One region of the Pediococcus sp. EKM201D genome, then DNA from elsewhere that is predicted to be linked to it. Evidence: predicted binding sites of a transcription regulator. Region 1 holds the regulator's gene; the other holds the start of a gene.
The links. Region 1 encodes Rex, which represses fermentation and respiration genes when NADH is low (regulators of the CRP and FNR family bind a similar motif). Its sites were predicted from a motif close to TTGTGAANTANTTCACAA; they were not measured.
Positions count from the first base shown of each region.

Region 1 (9,262 bases):
TGTGAACCCGTTGTTGGAAATTGTTTTAAGAGGGGTTTAGAATTTTTATATGCACAATGCTCACTCCACATCGCAGCGAACAAACCCGTTTCTGTAAAATTAGGTAGGCGCCCTAAAGCATCATTGATTTTCTGATATTCGTCTTCGCTTATCCCCCATTGCAAATACAATTTTTGATCTCGAATTTCGGTAGGTGTTAATTCCTTCATCATTGCGAAAACTCCTTTAATTAAACATTTTGCGTCATGCTTTCAATTAAACTTTGGAACAGCATTTTGCCATCTTCGCCACCTAGGACGGCTTCACTAGCGCGTTCAGGATGGGGCATCATCCCTAGCACATTGCCTTTCTGATTGATAATTCCCGCAATATCGTCTGTACTTCCGTTGGGATTATTTTGATAACGTAAAACAATTTGATGATGATCCTTTAAGTCTTGTAAAGTAGCCGAATCACAATAATAGTTACCTTCACCATGGGCAATGGGAAACATTACGGTCTGTTTTAAATCAAAACGTTTGGTAAAGATAGTCTGATTATTTTCAACCACTAATTTTTGTGGTTTACAAATAAAATTCAAACTATCATTCGATCGCAAGGCCCCCGGAAGCAGCCCGGCTTCGGTTAAAATTTGAAATCCGTTACAAATTCCAATTACTGGGTTTCCCGCATAGGCAAATTTTTTTACAGCATCCATGATGGGAGAAAAACGTGCGATTGCGCCGCTTCGTAAGTAGTCACCATATGAAAAACCGCCTGGAATTAAGACTGCAACTGTATCTTGCGGTAAGGATTTTTCGCGATAGTCCACAAATTGAGGCTCAACGTTCATAACGTCGCGCAAAACATAGTACATATCCCAATCACAATTAGACCCTGGAAAACGAATAATGCTGTAAATCATTGCTAGTCCTCCTCAATCCTGCTAATCTCAAATCGATAAGTTTCCATGTTAATGTTTGCTAGTAGCTCATCACTCATTTTTCTAACTTGCTCTTCAATATTTTGACCATGATCTTCAATTTTTATTTCAAAATATTTTCCGACAGTTACAGCTTTAACATTTTCGTAGTTTAATCGATGTAACGCTGTTTTAATTGCTTCTCCTTGGGGATCTAAGATCGATTCTTTGTAAGTAACGTAAATTTTGGCGTTATCCATGAACTTCCTCCTGTGAATTATTCAAGCGATTTAAAACTTCCTGATAGACGGTCACTAAATCTCCAGTTTTTTTACGAAAAACATCTTTATCAAGTGATTCTTTAGTTGTTAAATCAACCAAGCGACATGAGTCTGGTGATATTTCATCTGCTAATACAATTTCGTCATCTGCGGTTTTACCAAATTCAACCTTAAAATCAACCAGTTGCAAATGGGCTTTAGCAAAGCGTTCTTTTAAAATTTGATTAATTTCTAACGCCATCTTTTCCAATCGTTGACTCTCTTCTAAGTCAATGATTTTCAACGCAATTGCTTTATTAGTATTAATAAATGGGTCATCTAATTCATCAGATTTATAAAAAAATTCCACAACAGGCTGGTCAAATGCTTGTAGATACGAAACATCAAACTTACGTTGGAAACTGCCTGATGCCGCGTTACGCACGACTACCTCTAGTGGAATAATTTTTACTTTACGATTCAATTGTTCGTTGTTTGAAAGTTTTTGGACAAAGTCCGTGTGAATCCCTTTTGCAACTAATTGCTCGAATAAAATACAATCGATTTGGTTATTCAATTCACCTTTACCAGCAATGTGATCTTTACGTTTTCCATTTAGGGCAGTTGCTTGATCCATATATTCAACCCACACCAAATCCTTTTCATCTGTATTGTAAAGTCTTTTTGCTTTGCCTTCTTTAATCAACGTGGTCTTCTTCATTATTTTATCTCCCAAATGTTTTCTGATTTAATTGAATCTAAGCTTTTTTGAATATCACCTAATATTGTGATGTGTCCCATTTTTCGATTCACTCGACTTTCGACTTTCCCATAGTCATGAAAATGCCAATCGGGTCTTTGAACTAACTTCTGACGAGCAGCTTCAAGGTGCTGCCCGAGAAGATTTACCATCACCGCTGGTGTAGTTTGTGTGACTTTTGGTAAAGCCAATCCACAAATACTCCGAATGTGGGCTTCGAACTGCGAAATATTACATGCTTCGATGGAATAATGTCCCGAATTATGTGGCCTTGGTGCCATTTCATTAACCAATAATTGGCCATTTTCTAGCATAAAAAATTCGATTCCTAAAACGCCCCTTAGTTCTAATTTCTGAGCAATTTTTTGAGCAATTTTTCGAGCATTATCTTGTACGTTTTGAGAAACCCGGGCTGGTACAATGCTTTGATGTAGAATGTGGTGCTGATGTTCATTCTCGGCTACTGGAAAACATTGGACGATTCCTTCGCGGCTGCGCGTTACCATGACAGATAATTCTTTAGTAAAATTTTGACGTTGTTCCAATATACATGGAGCTTGGGCTACTAAACGTTGTCCAGCAAGTAAATCCGCTTCGGAATTAATATCTTGTTGTCCATGTCCGTCGTAACCTCCTTCACTAGTTTTCAAAATGCTTGGATAACCTAATTTAGCAATTGCCATTTCTAAATCAGTAGGCTTTTCAACAACTTGATAGGAGGTAACCGGAATTCCATGACTACTCAAAAAATTTTTTTCTCGGATTCGGTCTCCAGTAATAGCTAGTAAGTTGGTTCCCTGCGGAATGGTTACCAATTCTTGTGCTACTTTCAAACTAGCTAAATCAACATTCTCAAATTCATAAGTTAAAACATCGCTCTGCTCCGCCATTTGCATTAAGGCGTGATGGTCAGTATATTCGGCTACAATCTGAAAATCACAAACTTGGCTGGTTGGGCAATCTCGCGTAGGATCTAGAACCCCCACCTTATATCCCATAGCTTTAGCCGCTAACGCCATCATTTGACCTAACTGTCCACCACCAATAATCCCAATTGTTGCCGGTGGTAAAATAATCCCTTTTTCAGAATTGCTTTTCACTCTCAATAGCCTCCTGAGTCTGTTTTTGACGGAATTCAATTAATTTTTCAGCAACTTTTTTATCGGTTAACGCTAAAATTTCAGCTGCTAATAAAGCGGCATTTTTAGCACCTGCACTCCCAATAGCCGTAGTCGCAACGGGGACTCCACTAGGCATTTGGACAATTGATAGTAATGAATCCATTCCGTGTAATGCATGACTTTCAATAGGAACCCCAATTACAGGTGAAATTGTGTTGGCTGCTAACATTCCCGGTAAATGAGCTGCTCCGCCAGCTCCTGCAATCAGCACGGCATATCCATTTTCTTGTGCTTGTTCACCAAACTTCTGTAATACTTTCGGCATCCGATGTGCTGAAATAATATGACGATCATAATCGACTTCAAATTCATCAAGTATATCTGTGGCCAGTTTCATGGTTGACCAATCAGAAATTGAACCCATAACTACTGCGACTTTTCTCATGACAATTCCCTTCCAAATTTAAATGCTGTATCAAATTTCAAGTTCAGTGTAACAAGTAAAATTAGTTTTATCAAGATATTTTACGAACTTTTTATTTTATTTTTTAATAAAAAGTTCGTTTTTGAAAAATAAACAGTTCGATACGTTAATTAAAAGCTCGGAAATTAATAAAAAAAAGCCTTAATGCAGTATTTAGCTACATCAAAGCTTTTTGGAAATTAATATAGTTTTAAAAAGCGATCTTTCCAAATATCTTCATAAAAATCGATTGTATCCTTAGCAGTCATAAATTCATTATCATAAGTTGTTGTACCATTTTTCTGCATTTGTAAGTTATAGCCTAGTCCATGCGCCATTTTAACTGTACTATCAATACAATATTGCGTTTGAGCCCCACAAATCTCGATTGAATGAATGTTTTTGCTTTTTAAAATTTTTTCTAAATTAGTGAGATAAAAAGAGTTAGCATGGGTTTTATCTACATAAATGTCTGTTATTTTGTTATTTATTTCAGGAAGAATTTTCCAATTAGTAGAGCCACACACTAATCCAACCTCGTTGTGCTGAATAAAAATAATCTCTTTTTCCTTTTTTCGATAACACTGAATTAATTGGTTTACTTGTAAAATTAATTTTTCTAAATGATCAATATCTGTTCTACCTCTGCATACTCCATTTTGTAAATCAATCACTAACAATGCATCTGAAGTTATCATACTTTCCACCTAGTTTTATTTTTAAAATACGCTTTTTTATTTATCTGTCAACAAATTTATGTTTTACAACTTCAGTTTCTTATGATAATATGATAATCAAATTAAAAATCAATGAAGACAAAAAGAGAGACGAGTAGAATTTATCATTCTGTCAGTGAGTTGGGATAAGTGGGAACCCAATCAGACCCTGATACTTTTGAATAACACTTTCTTAGTTTCTAACTGAAATAGCATAGGCTAAAGTAGGCTTAGACGTGACCGGTACGTTACCAATCGGAGGAGTATGTTTGTACTCTTATTGAGGTGGCTTATTAAATATAGGCAACTTGGGTGGTACCGCGGAAAGTCTTTCGTCCCTTGTCATGGATGAAAGGCTTTTTCTTTTATCCTTAAAATCTAATTTATTAAAGGAGAATCAATTATGGATTTAATTATTCCTGCATCATACGATCCAAAATTATCAGTACGTCAAACCCAAGAGGCCATTCGCTACATCCGCGAAACTTTTCAAGATGAATTTGGAAAAGAACTCAACCTCTCACGTCTCTCTGCACCAATGTTCGTTCCTAGTGCCACTGGGTTAAACGATAATTTAAATGGAGTTGAAACCCCAGTTTCCTTCTCTATGCAAGATATGCCTGAAACCAGCATCGAAATCGTCCACTCTCTAGCTAAATGGAAAAGAGTTGCTTTGAAACGCTTTGATTTCGAGATGCACAGTGGACTTTATACTAATATGAATGCCATTCGTAAAGACGAAGATCTTGATAATATTCATTCCATCTATGTTGATCAATGGGACTGGGAAAAAGTTATCGATCAAAGTGAGCGTAATCTAACTACCCTTAAAGAAACAGTTCAAACAATTTTTAAAGTAATCAAACACATGGAGCACGAAGTTTGGTATAAATATCCTGAAGCCGTCTATCATCTTCCTGATCAAATTCATTTTGTCACTACCCAAGAATTAGAGGATCGTTTTCCGAAATTAACTCCTAAAGAACGCGAGGACGCCATCTGTAAAGAACTGGGTTGCGTTTTCTTAATGCAAATTGGTGGGACGCTAAAAAGTGGTGAACGTCATGATGGACGCGCACCAGATTACGATGATTGGCAATTAAACGGCGATATTTTATTTTGGTATGAACCTCTTCAAAAAGCCCTTGAAATTTCTAGCATGGGAATCAGAGTTAGTGAAGAGTCGATGCTAAAACAACTAAAAATAGCTAACGCAGAGGATCGAATCCATCTCCCTTATCATCAAATGTTGTTGAATCATCAACTGCCCTACACCATTGGCGGTGGAATTGGTCAATCACGTCTTTGCATGTTGCTATTAGGTAAAGCCCATGTTGGTGAAGTTCAAGCTAGTGTCTGGCCTCAATCGATGATTGATCAATGTGAAGAAAATCAAATTCATATTTTATAAACTAAAATAAAAAAGCTATGACTTAATAAGCGACTTATCCGTCGTTTAGAAATTGAGTCATAGCTTTTTGTATTTTTTAATCTTGATCCATTGAGTAAATCAAGGCTTGTAATTCTAGAGATAAATCAACATCATGGATAGTTACATTATAAGGTACATCAATAATTTCAGTGGTGAAATTCATAATTCCTTTGATGCCTGCTTCTACAAGTAAATCGGTAACCCGTTGTGCTTGTGAATTAGGCACTGTTAAAATGGCTACTTCAATCTTCTCATCTCTAACACGTTGCTTGATTTCATTAATATCATAGACCGGAACTTCGCTTTGAATCGTACCTACTACCTCAGGATTAACGTCAAATGCCATTTTAATCCGAGCATTGCCCGTCTTATGAAACTTGAAGTTAATTAACGCATGCCCCAAATTACCTACACCAACAATGGCAACATTAGCAGCTGTATCTTGTTTTAAAACGTCGTTAAATAATTCCAATAAAATCTTCACATCATATCCATATCCACGTCGCCCCATTTGACCAAAATAAGAAAAATCACGACGTACGGTTGCAGCGTCGATTTTTAATAACCGTTCCAAAACGGCTGAAGAGACTTTATCTTCGCCTTTTTCATTTAGTTCACTCAAGCAACGGTAGTATAATGGTAAACGACGAGTTGTTGCCAATGAGATTTTATTATCATCCATTTTTTCTTCCACCTTTTCTACTGAATTACCTTTAATAATCCTGTTAACATTTTGGCATGAACTTGATTATTTTCCACAAAGTTATGAAGAACGACCATACCTTGTTTTTTCTTAACATTAAATGCGATAACCCCAGTTGGACTACTGCCATAAAATACGTCAGCATTGGCGCTAAAACGACTCCAACCAAGTGATTGCCCATCAATGTTGAATTTTTCCATCGTATCAAATAGCTGTGGATCAAGGACTTCTTTTCCTTGATAATTACCACGGTTTAACATCATTTCAACAAATACTGTTAAATCATTCAAGGTTGAAAATAATCCAGTGTAACCACTTTCTCCATTCAACAACAAGCCCAATTGATCTTCAACTTGTCCTTGGATTTGTCCTCGCTTAGCATCTTTTCTAGTTGGTACAAAGCGAGCCTTAGGACGGTTTAAATTAAAACCAGTATTAGTCATTGCTAGTGGATATAAAATGCGATCTTGAACAGCACGATCAATGGAACCGTCTACTGTTCGAATAATAATTCCTAGCACCACAAAGTTAAGTGGTGAAACTTGCATTTTTTCACCAGGTTTAAAATCTAGACCGACAGAATATAGTGCGTTAGTAAATTCGATTCCTGTAAAATGTTTCGATTTATTAACCGTTACTGGTAATCCACTAGTATGGGTTAATAAATGTAGAATCGTAATATCTCGATTTGAAAAACCAGGTAAATATTTAGTGACTGGATCTTTTAAGCCAATTTCTCGAATTGCAAGTAATTGAAAAATTCGAGTTGTGGTTGCAACTACCTCTGTCATTGTACTTAGGTCATAAATCATTGAAGGATCTAATAAAACGGCAGATGGTCCTTCTCCTTGGACACCTTCATAACGATTTTCAATTTCTTTTGGCGTAATCAAGCTATAGGAAGCACCATAAATATTATGATTTTCAATTTCCTTTTTAATAACTTGATGAACTTGATGCATTTGCTCAGTCATATTTATTCACCCACTCTTTACTTAATTGCTTCTGGTTCCCAATCAAATTCTAAACTTGGATCAGCATTTAACGTCATATCAGCAAAAACTTGGTGTCGCATTAACATTTCACCAGCAGCACCAATCATTGCTCCATTATCACCACAAAGATCCAAAGGTGCCTTAACGAAATCTAAATGATTAAATTTTTCGCCAAGTTCTTTATCTAAAGTATCCCGTAAACCACGGTTAGCTGCAACTCCTCCAGCTAAAATTAATTGTTTTATTTCTAACTGCTCGCAAGCCCGAACCGTTTTAGCCGTGATAACATCTATCACGCTTTGTTGGAAGCTTGCTGCTAAATCTTTTTTACTAAGTTCTTCATTAATTTGATCTGCATGATGCACTGTATTAATAAAAGCACTCTTCAAACCACTGAAACTAAAATCAAAATTATCTTCGTGTTCCATTGCTCGTGGGAACTTGAAGATGTCTTCGCCTTGGTGAGCAAGTTCGTCGATTGCTTTACCCGCTGGATACTTCAAACCCATTACGCGCCCCACTTTATCATAGGCTTCACCGGCTGCATCATCACGAGTCTCACCGATAATTTTAAATTCATTTTCGGTTGGCATATATACTAGTTCTGTATGACCCCCCGAAACAAGGAGAGCTAAGGCTGGAAAAACAATGGGTTTTACAAAACGTGCAGCGTAGATATGTCCAATCATGTGATTAACTGGGATTAATGGTAATTCATTTGCAAAAGCAAAAGCTTTAGCAGCTGAAACGCCCACTAAAAGTGCCCCAACTAATCCGGGTCCATACGTAACTGCTACAGCATCGAGGTCCTCTTTACGTACTTCAGCTTGCTTTAAGGCTTGTTCAATGCAGATGGTAATTTGCTCGATATGATGGCGACTGGCAACTTCCGGAACCACCCCGCCAAAGCGCTGATGGCTATTAATTTGTGTTGCAATTATGTTAGATAAAATAATGTCACCATTTTTAATAACTGCAACACTAGTTTCATCACAACTTGATTCGATTGCTAAAATTAAACTAGTTTGATCCACGATATCCTCCTCGCCACTTCGACAAATCTAATGTCATATCAATTGCATCTTCATGATCGCCGAAATAATACCTCTTCTTGATTCCTGTCTTTTCAAAACCAATCTTTAAATATAATGCTTGAGCTGTAATATTACTTTTTCTTACTTCTAAAGTGATTGATTTGTATTCAATAAATTGAGCTTTTTTAATAATCGACTCAATTAGAAACGATCCAATACCACGGTTTTGATATTCCGGTAAGATAGCTACATTAGTAATGTGCGCCATTTTACTACGATCATCAAAAGAAGCTCCGATAAAGCCCAACAGTTGGTCATTATGCCTAATAACTAAATATAATCGGTCTAATTTTCTTCGCAATTCGTTGGCAAAGGCCATTCGATCCCAAGGGGTTTGTCCGTCATACACAGCACGTTCAACCGTTAATATCTCCGGAATATCGGTATTAGTAGCCTGCGCTACAAAATATCTTTCACCTTCGATTACAACATTATGGTGTTTAATTTCAAAAGCCTCCTCACGCAAACGTCGTGTCCGATTAAAAAAAGTGTATTTAGCCCAATTAATTAATTTGTCTAACATATGATTCTTTGTTTTCATCGTTTGGATGCTTTTCCTTCCAATTTCTTTCTGCTTCTGTCACTCGTAAATAAGCTGGTACAAAAGTATAAACATTTTCAAGTTCTGTTTTTTGTAATCCTAAGATTCCTAATGCATGCGCATTTGGTAAACTGTTTAATTTTCCAGAATGTTCTGCAACAACAACCAACGTATTTTCTACCATTGTTTGAAATTGTTCAAATTGAGAAGATACAAAGTAAACTGGTCGACCTAACTCATTAATCTTAGCCAATAATTTTTCAAAACTAATATGTT
Region 1 is NZ_JAALFK010000003.1:222,653-231,914, forward strand. Features, by position in the region: gene purL (phosphoribosylformylglycinamidine synthase subunit PurL) at 1-212, opposite strand, end outside; gene purQ (phosphoribosylformylglycinamidine synthase subunit PurQ) at 230-904, opposite strand; gene purS (phosphoribosylformylglycinamidine synthase subunit PurS) at 907-1,161, opposite strand; gene purC (phosphoribosylaminoimidazolesuccinocarboxamide synthase) at 1,154-1,882, opposite strand; gene purK (5-(carboxyamino)imidazole ribonucleotide synthase) at 1,882-3,021, opposite strand; gene purE (5-(carboxyamino)imidazole ribonucleotide mutase) at 3,005-3,487, opposite strand; gene HFC68_RS06135 (cysteine hydrolase family protein) at 3,706-4,203, opposite strand; T-box leader at 4,315-4,564, shown strand; gene asnA (aspartate--ammonia ligase) at 4,625-5,632, shown strand; gene HFC68_RS06145 (redox-sensing transcriptional repressor Rex) at 5,709-6,335, opposite strand; gene HFC68_RS06150 (serine hydrolase) at 6,353-7,330, opposite strand; gene tsaD (tRNA (adenosine(37)-N6)-threonylcarbamoyltransferase complex transferase subunit TsaD) at 7,348-8,385, opposite strand; gene rimI (ribosomal protein S18-alanine N-acetyltransferase) at 8,372-8,968, opposite strand; gene tsaB (tRNA (adenosine(37)-N6)-threonylcarbamoyltransferase complex dimerization subunit type 1 TsaB) at 8,949-9,262, opposite strand, start outside.

Region 2 (9,262 bases), on a different contig from region 1:
TCATTCCACTGGCAATGGCTTCACCACCGCTCGACATGCCTTGCAGTATATTTTTGCCTAAAATTCCTTTTTTTCTGGCAAAAATACTAACCAATCCTGATCCAATAATTGAACCTGGAATTCCTGCGGCGACCGTTAATCCAGCTTTCATCCCTGAATAAGCCGTTGATGCACCAAAAATAATAGCTAAAATAATCCCCATGATTAAGATGGCTGGACTACCACCTCGTTGCTTTTTAGTGACATACGGTACATGTTTACCGCTTTTTTGCTCCTTATTTTTTGCCAATTTGATTCCCTCTTTCACTCACAAAATATTAATTACCCAATGGCACCTTTATGCGTATCAACAGGAGTAAAGAAGTGATCAATAATCTGTGAAACTCGCTGTAGATCCACATTTCCACCGGAAACTAAAGCTACAACCTTCTTATCTTTAGTCCATTTTGGATCAATCTTACCTGCTTCTAAAGCGGCCGTTGGCAATGCTCCTGCTCCTTCAGCAACCACCTTGGTTCTCTGCATTAAATCTTTCATCGCTTTTGAAATTTCTTCTTCACTAACCAAGACAATCTCATCCACTAGTTTGGAAACAATCCCAAATGTAATATTACCTGGGGTTGCTACATCAGTTCCGTCTGCTAGCGTAAAATCTTGGTGATGTTTAACAATTTTGCCTGCATCAACAGACGCCTTCATGCCATGCACATTTTCCGATTGAACTCCGACGATATGAATTGAAGGATTGATTGATTTTAAAGCCGTGGCGATTCCTGAAATTAGACCACCGCCCCCGACTGGAACTACAACGGTTTCTACATCCACTAAATCTTCTAGAATTTCCAAACCGATAGTTCCTTGTCCAGCACAAATTAAAGCATCATTAAACGGATCTACAATGGTTTTTCCTTCTTTTTCAGTTCTTTCTCGCATCCATTCGTGAGCGTCATCAAAAGTTGCGCCATGAATATCTACTTCCGCTCCATATCCTCGGGTTGCATCGCGCTTCATTTGGGGCGCCTCATCCGGCATCACTACCGTAGTTTTAATTCCCAGCAACTTACCGGTCAAAGCTACTCCTTGTGCATGATTTCCAGCTGAAGCTGTAATTACGCCTCGTTGTTTTTCTTCTTCATTCAAGTGGTTAATTTTGTTATTCGCCCCTCTAAATTTAAAAGAACCGGTTAATTGCATATTCTCTAATTTTAAATAGACATCCCCATGGACAACGTTGTTGCTCAAAAACATGGACTTAACTAATGGTGTCCGACGCGCATATTTTTTAATAACCTCGCGGGCTTCTTCAATCTGGTTTAGATTTAATAAATTATCGGTTGCTGCTACAACTTGGTTTCTGGGTTCTTTCTCTACTAACATCAACGCCACCCCCTTTTTATAGTTTCAGTTCAGTATATGGAAGATTCAAGGAGTCTGCCAAACCTTGATTAGTAATTTTTCCTTCATACAGGTTAATCCCAGATGCTAATGCTGGATCATTTTTACCAGCAGCTTCAATCCCCTGATCAGCTATTTCCAATAGATAATCTAAATTACCGGCAGCCAAAGCCATCGTGGATGTCCGTGGAACTGCTCCTGGTTGATTAGGTACAGCATAGTGAATTACACCATCTTTAATAAAAATTGGATCGTCAATCGTCGTTGGATGGTCAATGGTTTCTACCGTTCCGCCTTGATCAATTGCAATATCAACGATGACTGAGCCCTTCTTCATCTTTTTGACCATCGATTCTTTAACCAACTTGGGTGGCCGAGAACCTGGAATTAAAATGGTCGATATAAATAAATCAGCATCTTTGATTTCTTGGGCTAAATTTGCTTCATTTGACTTAACGACTCGAACTTTTTTACCTTTATATAATTTTTGGAGCTGTTGAATTCTCTGGTCGTTCAATTCAATAATTACCACTGAGCAACCTAATCCCAGTGCTGTATCTGCTGCACCGGTAGCAGCGTTACCGCCACCAAAAATTACAACATTACCCGCTGAAATCATGCCTGGAATTCCTGACAATAAAATACCAGCGCCTTGATGTTGCGCTTCTAAATAATATGCTCCCATGATTACTGAGCGGCGCCCTGCAATTTGGCTCATTGGTGCTAACAGTTCTAGTTTTCCATCTTTGACAATCGTTTCACCACCAATTGCCGTTACTCCTGCTTGCATCATAGCTTCCACGGTAGCTTTTGCAGAGGCTAAATGCTGGAAGCCCCAAACAATCTTACCCTTTTCAAAATATTGATATTCTTCTTCGTCAGGCTCCTTAACTTTAATACACAACTTAGCCTTCCAAGCTTCCGCATGAGAAACAATTTTTCCTCCTGCATTTTCAAATTCTTCATTGGAAAATCCGGCACCAATTCCTGCATCGCGCTCCACAAGAACTTCATTTCCAGCTTCTACCATCTTTTGCACATTTTCAGGTGTGGCTGCTACCCGTCCTTCGCCTTCTTTTTGCTCCTTAATTACAGCAATTTTCATAAAGACACTTCCTTAGAATTTAATTATTTACATGTGTAGTATTGCACAAAGTTAACCAAAATAAAAGGTATCTCCCTTAAAAAAACATTTGTTTCTTTAATTATGTATACTCAAAAAATTTTTTAACCACCAAAAATGCCACGAAAGATTTCTCTTTCGTGGCATTGAATAAATTATTTTTAAGATTTAAATCTTACTGTAAAGCATTATTTGATGTTAACGTATGTCAAACCAAACATGTTGCTAAGGTCTTGTAATTGTTCAGCATCAATTGCAAATGAAAGAACTGTATGGTGTCCACCACCAAGTGTTAGCCAGCCTTCAGCACCTTGCTTCCAACCTTGTTTTGGAGTCCAAAGTTGTTTTGCGACTGGTAGATATGGTGTTTCTTTTTCAGTCTTGTTACCAGTAACATCATATGACATAAGTTTGAATTCGTCGCCATAGTCAGCCATTGTAACGTCAACAGCGTCACCTTCCATACCTGTAAATACAAAACGAGCAGGGTCTTCTTTACCGCCAATGTCCAATGGGTGTACTTCAACACGTGGTGTGTCACTGGCGATTGATGGGTCAACTTCAAGCATATGTGATCCAAGGATTGCTTCATGACCTTCACGAAGATCAAGTGTGTAATCTTCCATAAATACAGTTTGCTTGTTGTGAGCCATAATCTTCAATAAGCGGTCCAAAGCAGCTGTCTTCCAGTCACCTTCGCCAGCAAATCCATAACCTTCAGCCATCAACATTTGTGCTGCTAAACCTGGTAATTGTTCCAAACCAGCTAAGTCTTCAAAGTTAGTTGTGAATGCTGTATATCCACGGTCATCCATGAACTTCTTCAAACCGAAATATTCACGAATTTGATACTTAGTATTGTGTTCGAATTTTTCGGAAGAGTTTTGACCTTCTACAAAGTTGTAGTCATTCTTCATTTCTTCGTACTTCTTGTCAATGTCTTCGTCAGAAACGGCATTAACTTCTTCAACTAGGTCTGCAACACCCCAGTAATCAACTGTCCAGCCAAACTTGATTTGAGCTTCGATCTTGTCACCGTCTGTAACAGCAACGTTACGCATCTTGTCGGCGAAAGTTACGACCTTGATACCGTATGATTCGTTGTATGCAACAGCAACATCCATCCACTTAGCAATTTGTTTTTGAATGCCTTCATCACCCCAGTAACCTGAGATAATCTTGTTGTTCTTACGTAGACGAGCGTTGATGAATGCATATTCACGGTCACCATGAGCTGATTGGTTCAAGTTCATGTAATCAAAGTCAATTGTGTCATATGGAATGTGGTTCAAGAATTGAGTTGCTAAGTGTAGCAATGGTTTTTGGAGTAATTCTGTACCACGAATCCAGTTTTTAGCTGGTGAGAAAGTGTGCATCCATGTAATCACACCTGCAACTTTATCATTGTAGTTAACTTCTTTCATTACCTCTGTAATGTTTTCAGCTGTTGTGGCAACTAGCTTGAATTTAACTGGGTAAGGCAATTTCTTTGATTCGTTTAACTTATCAACGATTTCTTTTGCATCTTTTTCTACAGAGCGTAGTGTTTCTTCACCATATAGGAATTGACTACCTGTAACAAACCAAAATTCATAATCTTGTACTTTTTTCATGATAAAAATCTCCTTATTTTTTAGTTTTTTTATTTTCTTGCTGCATGTTCTTTAGACTTAGCATTTTCTTGACCGTAGTAGGCATTCTTACCATGCTTACGGTAATAATGTTTATCTAACAAATATTGAGGAACTTCAATATTTCTTCTAGTCATTTGAAGAGCGTGGTAATCAATTTCTGAAGCAACTTCCAAAACCTTTGCATTGTAAACCGCTTTGTCAGGCGTCTTACCCCAAGCAAATGGTCCATGTTGGCTAACCAAAACAGCTGGAACTGCTTCTGGATCAATCTTACGTTCCTTGAATGTCTTAACAATTACCTTACCAGTATTTTCTTCATAACCGCCTTCAATCTCTTCTTTAGTGAGTGCCGGAGTTACCGGCACGTCGCCGTAGAATGTATCAGCATGGGTTGTACTTAAAGCTGGTACATCAATTTCTGCAGCGGCAAAGGAAACAGCCCATGGAGAATGGGTATGTACAATCCCACCGATTTCTGGGAATTCGTTATACAAAACCGTATGCGTTGGTGTGTCACTAGAAGGATTCATTTCACCTTCCACAACTTCACCCTTCAAATTTACTACTACCATATCTTCTGGTTTCAACTTGTCATAGTCGACTCCAGATGGTTTGATAACGAATAGACCTTTTTCGCGGTCAATTCCTGAAACGTTACCCCAAGTAAAGGTAACTAAATCTAATTTAGGAAGTTGCATGTTTGCTTCGTAAACTTCCTGTTTTAACTTCTCTAACATTAACCTTATCCCTCCTAAATTACTTCTCCAGCTTGAGCTTCAACTGGTAAGCCTGCTACATATTCCTTAGTGAATTCGTCATATGCTTCAACGCCCTCTGGTTCGGGGCTCAAGGTCATACTTTCAGGATTACTAAAGACGTTGGTGTCTAGATAATCACTTAAGCTTTGGCCATTACTGTCGCTAGCAAACATTGCTAGGACTGCCATTCCCCATGGTCCACCTTCGCCAGCGTTAGCCATTACAGTAATCGGAATATTAAGCGCATCCGATAAAACTTGTTGAGCAACTACTGGAGTACGGAATAATCCACCTTGAGCAATCATGACATCCGTCTTGATATCTTCTTCATTGCTAAGGATATCCATACCAATTTTTAGTGGTGCAAACGCAGAATAAAGTTGAGTTTGCATAAAGTTTGGTAGGTTGAAATTACTATCCGACTTACGAACAAATAATGGTCGTCCTGCTTTGATATTTGTAATATTTTCACCAGATTGATAACTATAATTAATCAAATGTCCCAAATCACGATCAGCTTTAGTTGCTTCTAAGAAGAGTGCTTCATAGAGCTTATCTGGTGCTAGGTTAATTCCTAATCTTGCTGCAAAATCACTAAAGATTTGGGCCCAAGCATTGATATCTGATGAACAGTTATTAACATGAACCATAGCAACTGGGGCTCCATCGGGAGTCATTACAACGTCGATATCACGATGAACGGATTTCAAAGGCTTTTCTAGAACCACCATTGAAAAGGCTGATGTCCCGACCGAGATGTTACCAGTTCGTTTGCGAACACTATTAGTACCCACCATTCCGGTTCCTGCGTCACCTTCTGGGGGAGCCATTACACTACCCGCTTGAAGCTTACCAGTTACATCAAGTAAATTAGCACCCTCGGCAGTTAATTCACCGGCTTTTTCACCAGCGCTCTTCACATCTGGGAGGACTTGGTTGATATCCCAATCAAACTGCTTAACATTTTCTAGTTCAGCAAACGTTTTCAGCATTGATTTTGAATAATAACCTGTCTTTTCATCGATAGGGAAGACTCCCGAGGCATCACCCACACCCAATACTTTTTCACCAGATAATTTCCAGTGCACATAACCAGCAAGGGTCGTTACGAAATCAATATCCTTAACATGTTCTTCGCCATTTAGAATTGCTTGGTAGAGATGTGCAATCGTCCAGCGTTGTGGAATATTGAAACTAAATGCTTCTGTCAATTTTGCAGCAGATTCTTCCGTGATGTTGTTCCGCCAAGTGCGGAATGGCACTAACAAATCATTATTTTTCGAAAATGCTAGATAACCATGCATCATTGCACTAATTCCGATTGATTTAATGGAAGTTAATGATTGATGATATTTACTGTGCACTTCAGCAGCCATCTGCGAATAACTAGCTTGAATTCCTTGCCAAACTGTATCCAATGAATACGTCCAGATTTGATCCTTAAACTGGTTTTCCCAGACAAAACTTCCTGAAGCAATTGTCTTGTAGTCACTGGTGATTAAAACGGCCTTGATTCGGGTTGAACCAAGTTCAATACCAAGTGATACATTGCCATTTTCAATTTCTTTTGATATTTCAACTAAATTCATTTTAAAATCTCCAAACTAATTTATTTTCCAAGTCCTTGTTCTTCAATTTCTTCTAGTGTGTGACCCTTTGTTTCAGGTACACGTGTTCTGATAAATAGAACACCTAACAAACAAATAATTCCAAAGATTGCGAACACGGCTTCTTGAGGCATGTTAGCTGTCATGATTGGGAATAAAAGACCAACTAAGAATGAACCAATCCAGTTGAATGATGATGCAACTCCGGAAGCTTTACCACGAATTGCTAGTGGGAAGATTTCTCCGACGATCACCCATGTTAATGGCGCCCAAGTAAATGAATAGAAGGCTACGTAGATACATAGGAATACAACGATCATCATTGGGTTCATATCTTTGATGAACATGTTAAGAACAGCGGGAAGGATAAATGAAAGTCCCATAACCGTTCCACCCATGGTTAACAATGTCCGACGTTTAAATTTATCAGCAATCCATAGGAATACTAGTGAACCAAGAACCAAAATGACACCTTGGATAATAGGCCACATCAATGCTGAACTTGCAGCATTTCCGGTTGCTTTTTCAACAATTAATGGAATGTAATAGAAGATGGCATTTGCACCTTGGAATTGTTGGAAAGCGGCTACCCCAACACCAGCGATTACTAAGTAACGGTATTTACCGCTTAATAAATCTAAGAATGTTGAGCTAGTATTAGCTGATTCTTCTTCAGCTGCTGTTTCTCTGATTGTTTTTAATTCTGCATCAACTTCATTTTCAGGACGGATGTAAGATAACGTTCTTCTTGCTCCGTCAATATCATTACTTTTAACTAGGAAACGTGGTGATTCTGGTAATTTCAAAACTCCGAAATAAAGGATAACTGCTGGTACAGCGGCTAAACCAAGCATTAAACGCCAAGCCATTTGTTCTGGTAAATCTTTAAGTAAAAAGTCAACAATATATGATAGCAACATTCCTGAAACAATCATGGTTTGGTTAATACCTGATAGACGACCTCTTAAACGAGCTGGAGCCATTTCTGACATATAAGCCGGTACAAGGGCCGATGCAGCACCTACTGCAAGTCCTAAGAAAATACGTACAGCGATTAAATAAATTTGTCCATCGTGTGGAGAAAGCGCTGACAAAAGTGAGCCGATCGCAAAAACTAACGATGAAATCAAAATCATCTTCCGACGACCAAGTTTGTCAGACAAATTTCCGGCTAAAGCGCCACCAAAAATGGCCCCAAACATTACGGCAGATGTAATCCAACCAATTACCCCCGCATTATTTTGCAAGTTCCAATCAGTTTGTAAGAAGGGAAGTGCTCCTGTCATTACACCAATATCATAACCAAATAAAATTCCACCAAATGAACCAAAGAAATAAATAAATCCACTTGGAATCTTCTTTTCCTTACTCATTGTTTTCCTCCTTGAAATCACACATTCATATTTTGAAAGCGTATTCATAAGTTCGATATTAATCATAGAATATTTATACGGACAAGTCAATGTATTTTTTAAAATTTGTTAGGATGAATTTTTAGAATAAAAAAATAAGAGTTTAAGTTTTAAAAACTTAAACCCTTATATCTTTTTAATTGATTCCCTAATGATTAATTCTGGATCATAAACTTTGTTCTTTTCATAGGGGCGACCTTCGATGATATCAAAAGAAAATCTCTCTAATATTTTTTAATAATTCGAAACTGAATATAATTCACCATTAATTAACCTGATACAAATTCTTAGCTAAATCTTCGATTATTTAAGGTGCACTAGATTCGTCAATCAAATATTTTTTGTATACATTACTTTAACCCTCAAAATTAAATACAACGTTGTATTTTATAATACAACGTTGTATAATAATTTCGGAAAACGTTTTCAAAAATATAACTAAGGAGTTATTAAACCTATGTTGATGAATAATTTAAAAGCACAACCTGTTATTATCAGTACTGATCCTGGTATCGATGATGCAGTTGCAATATCTTTGGCACTTTTTAGTAACGATATAGATGTCAAACTTATATGTCCTATTGCGGGTAATGTAAGTTTAGAAAAAACAACTCATAATACACAAAAGCTTCTAACTTTTTTTAACAAAGAAATACCTATTGTTCCAGGAAGCCCGTCACCTCTCCTTCGACAAAAACAAAATGCTAGTAACGTTCATGGTGAATCTGGCATGGATGGCTTTGATTTTCCTATCCCTAAAATCACACCTGATGTATCAAGGACCGCGGTACAAGCAATGCATGAAACTGTATCAAACAGTACTGTTCCTGTAACTTTAATGGGACTTGGACCTTTAACTGATATTGCACTTTATCTTCATCTCTATCCACAGGATAGTAAGAATATCCACGAAATTGTATTAATGGGAGGAGCTTTAGGTAGAGGTAACTTGGGAGTCTTATCTGAGTTTAACTTTGGAGTTGACCCTGAAGCAGCAAAAATAGTATTTAACAGTAATATTTCAATACGTATTGTACCCATGGAAATAGGGAGACAAGCTAAAATAATGCCCGCCACTTCAGAAAAAATAAAAAATCTTGGAAAAACCGGTAAAATGTTTTATTCACTTTTTTCTCATTATCGTGGAGGTAGTTTTGATAAGGGATTAAATATGTATGACGTCCTCGCTTTAGGGTTGATTTTAAAACCAGAAATATTTGAGATGAAATCAACCTATGTTGCTATAGAAACCCAAGGAGCATTTACAGCAGGTGCTTCATTAATTGATCTTAAGGGATACCTTGGGGAAAATTCCAATGCAGAGGTGGCAATT
Region 2 is NZ_JAALFK010000005.1:77,820-87,081, forward strand. Features, by position in the region: gene HFC68_RS07850 (OPT/YSL family transporter) at 1-289, opposite strand, end outside; gene tdcB (bifunctional threonine ammonia-lyase/L-serine ammonia-lyase TdcB) at 322-1,377, opposite strand; gene ald (alanine dehydrogenase) at 1,394-2,500, opposite strand; gene araA (L-arabinose isomerase) at 2,707-4,131, opposite strand; gene HFC68_RS07870 (L-ribulose-5-phosphate 4-epimerase) at 4,161-4,889, opposite strand; gene HFC68_RS07875 (xylulokinase) at 4,904-6,499, opposite strand; gene HFC68_RS07880 (sugar porter family MFS transporter) at 6,520-7,890, opposite strand; gene rihC (ribonucleoside hydrolase RihC) at 8,393-9,262, shown strand, end outside.
Region 2: a site for Rex is predicted at 2,532-2,549, ahead of ald (alanine dehydrogenase). Genes of this name have one in related genera too.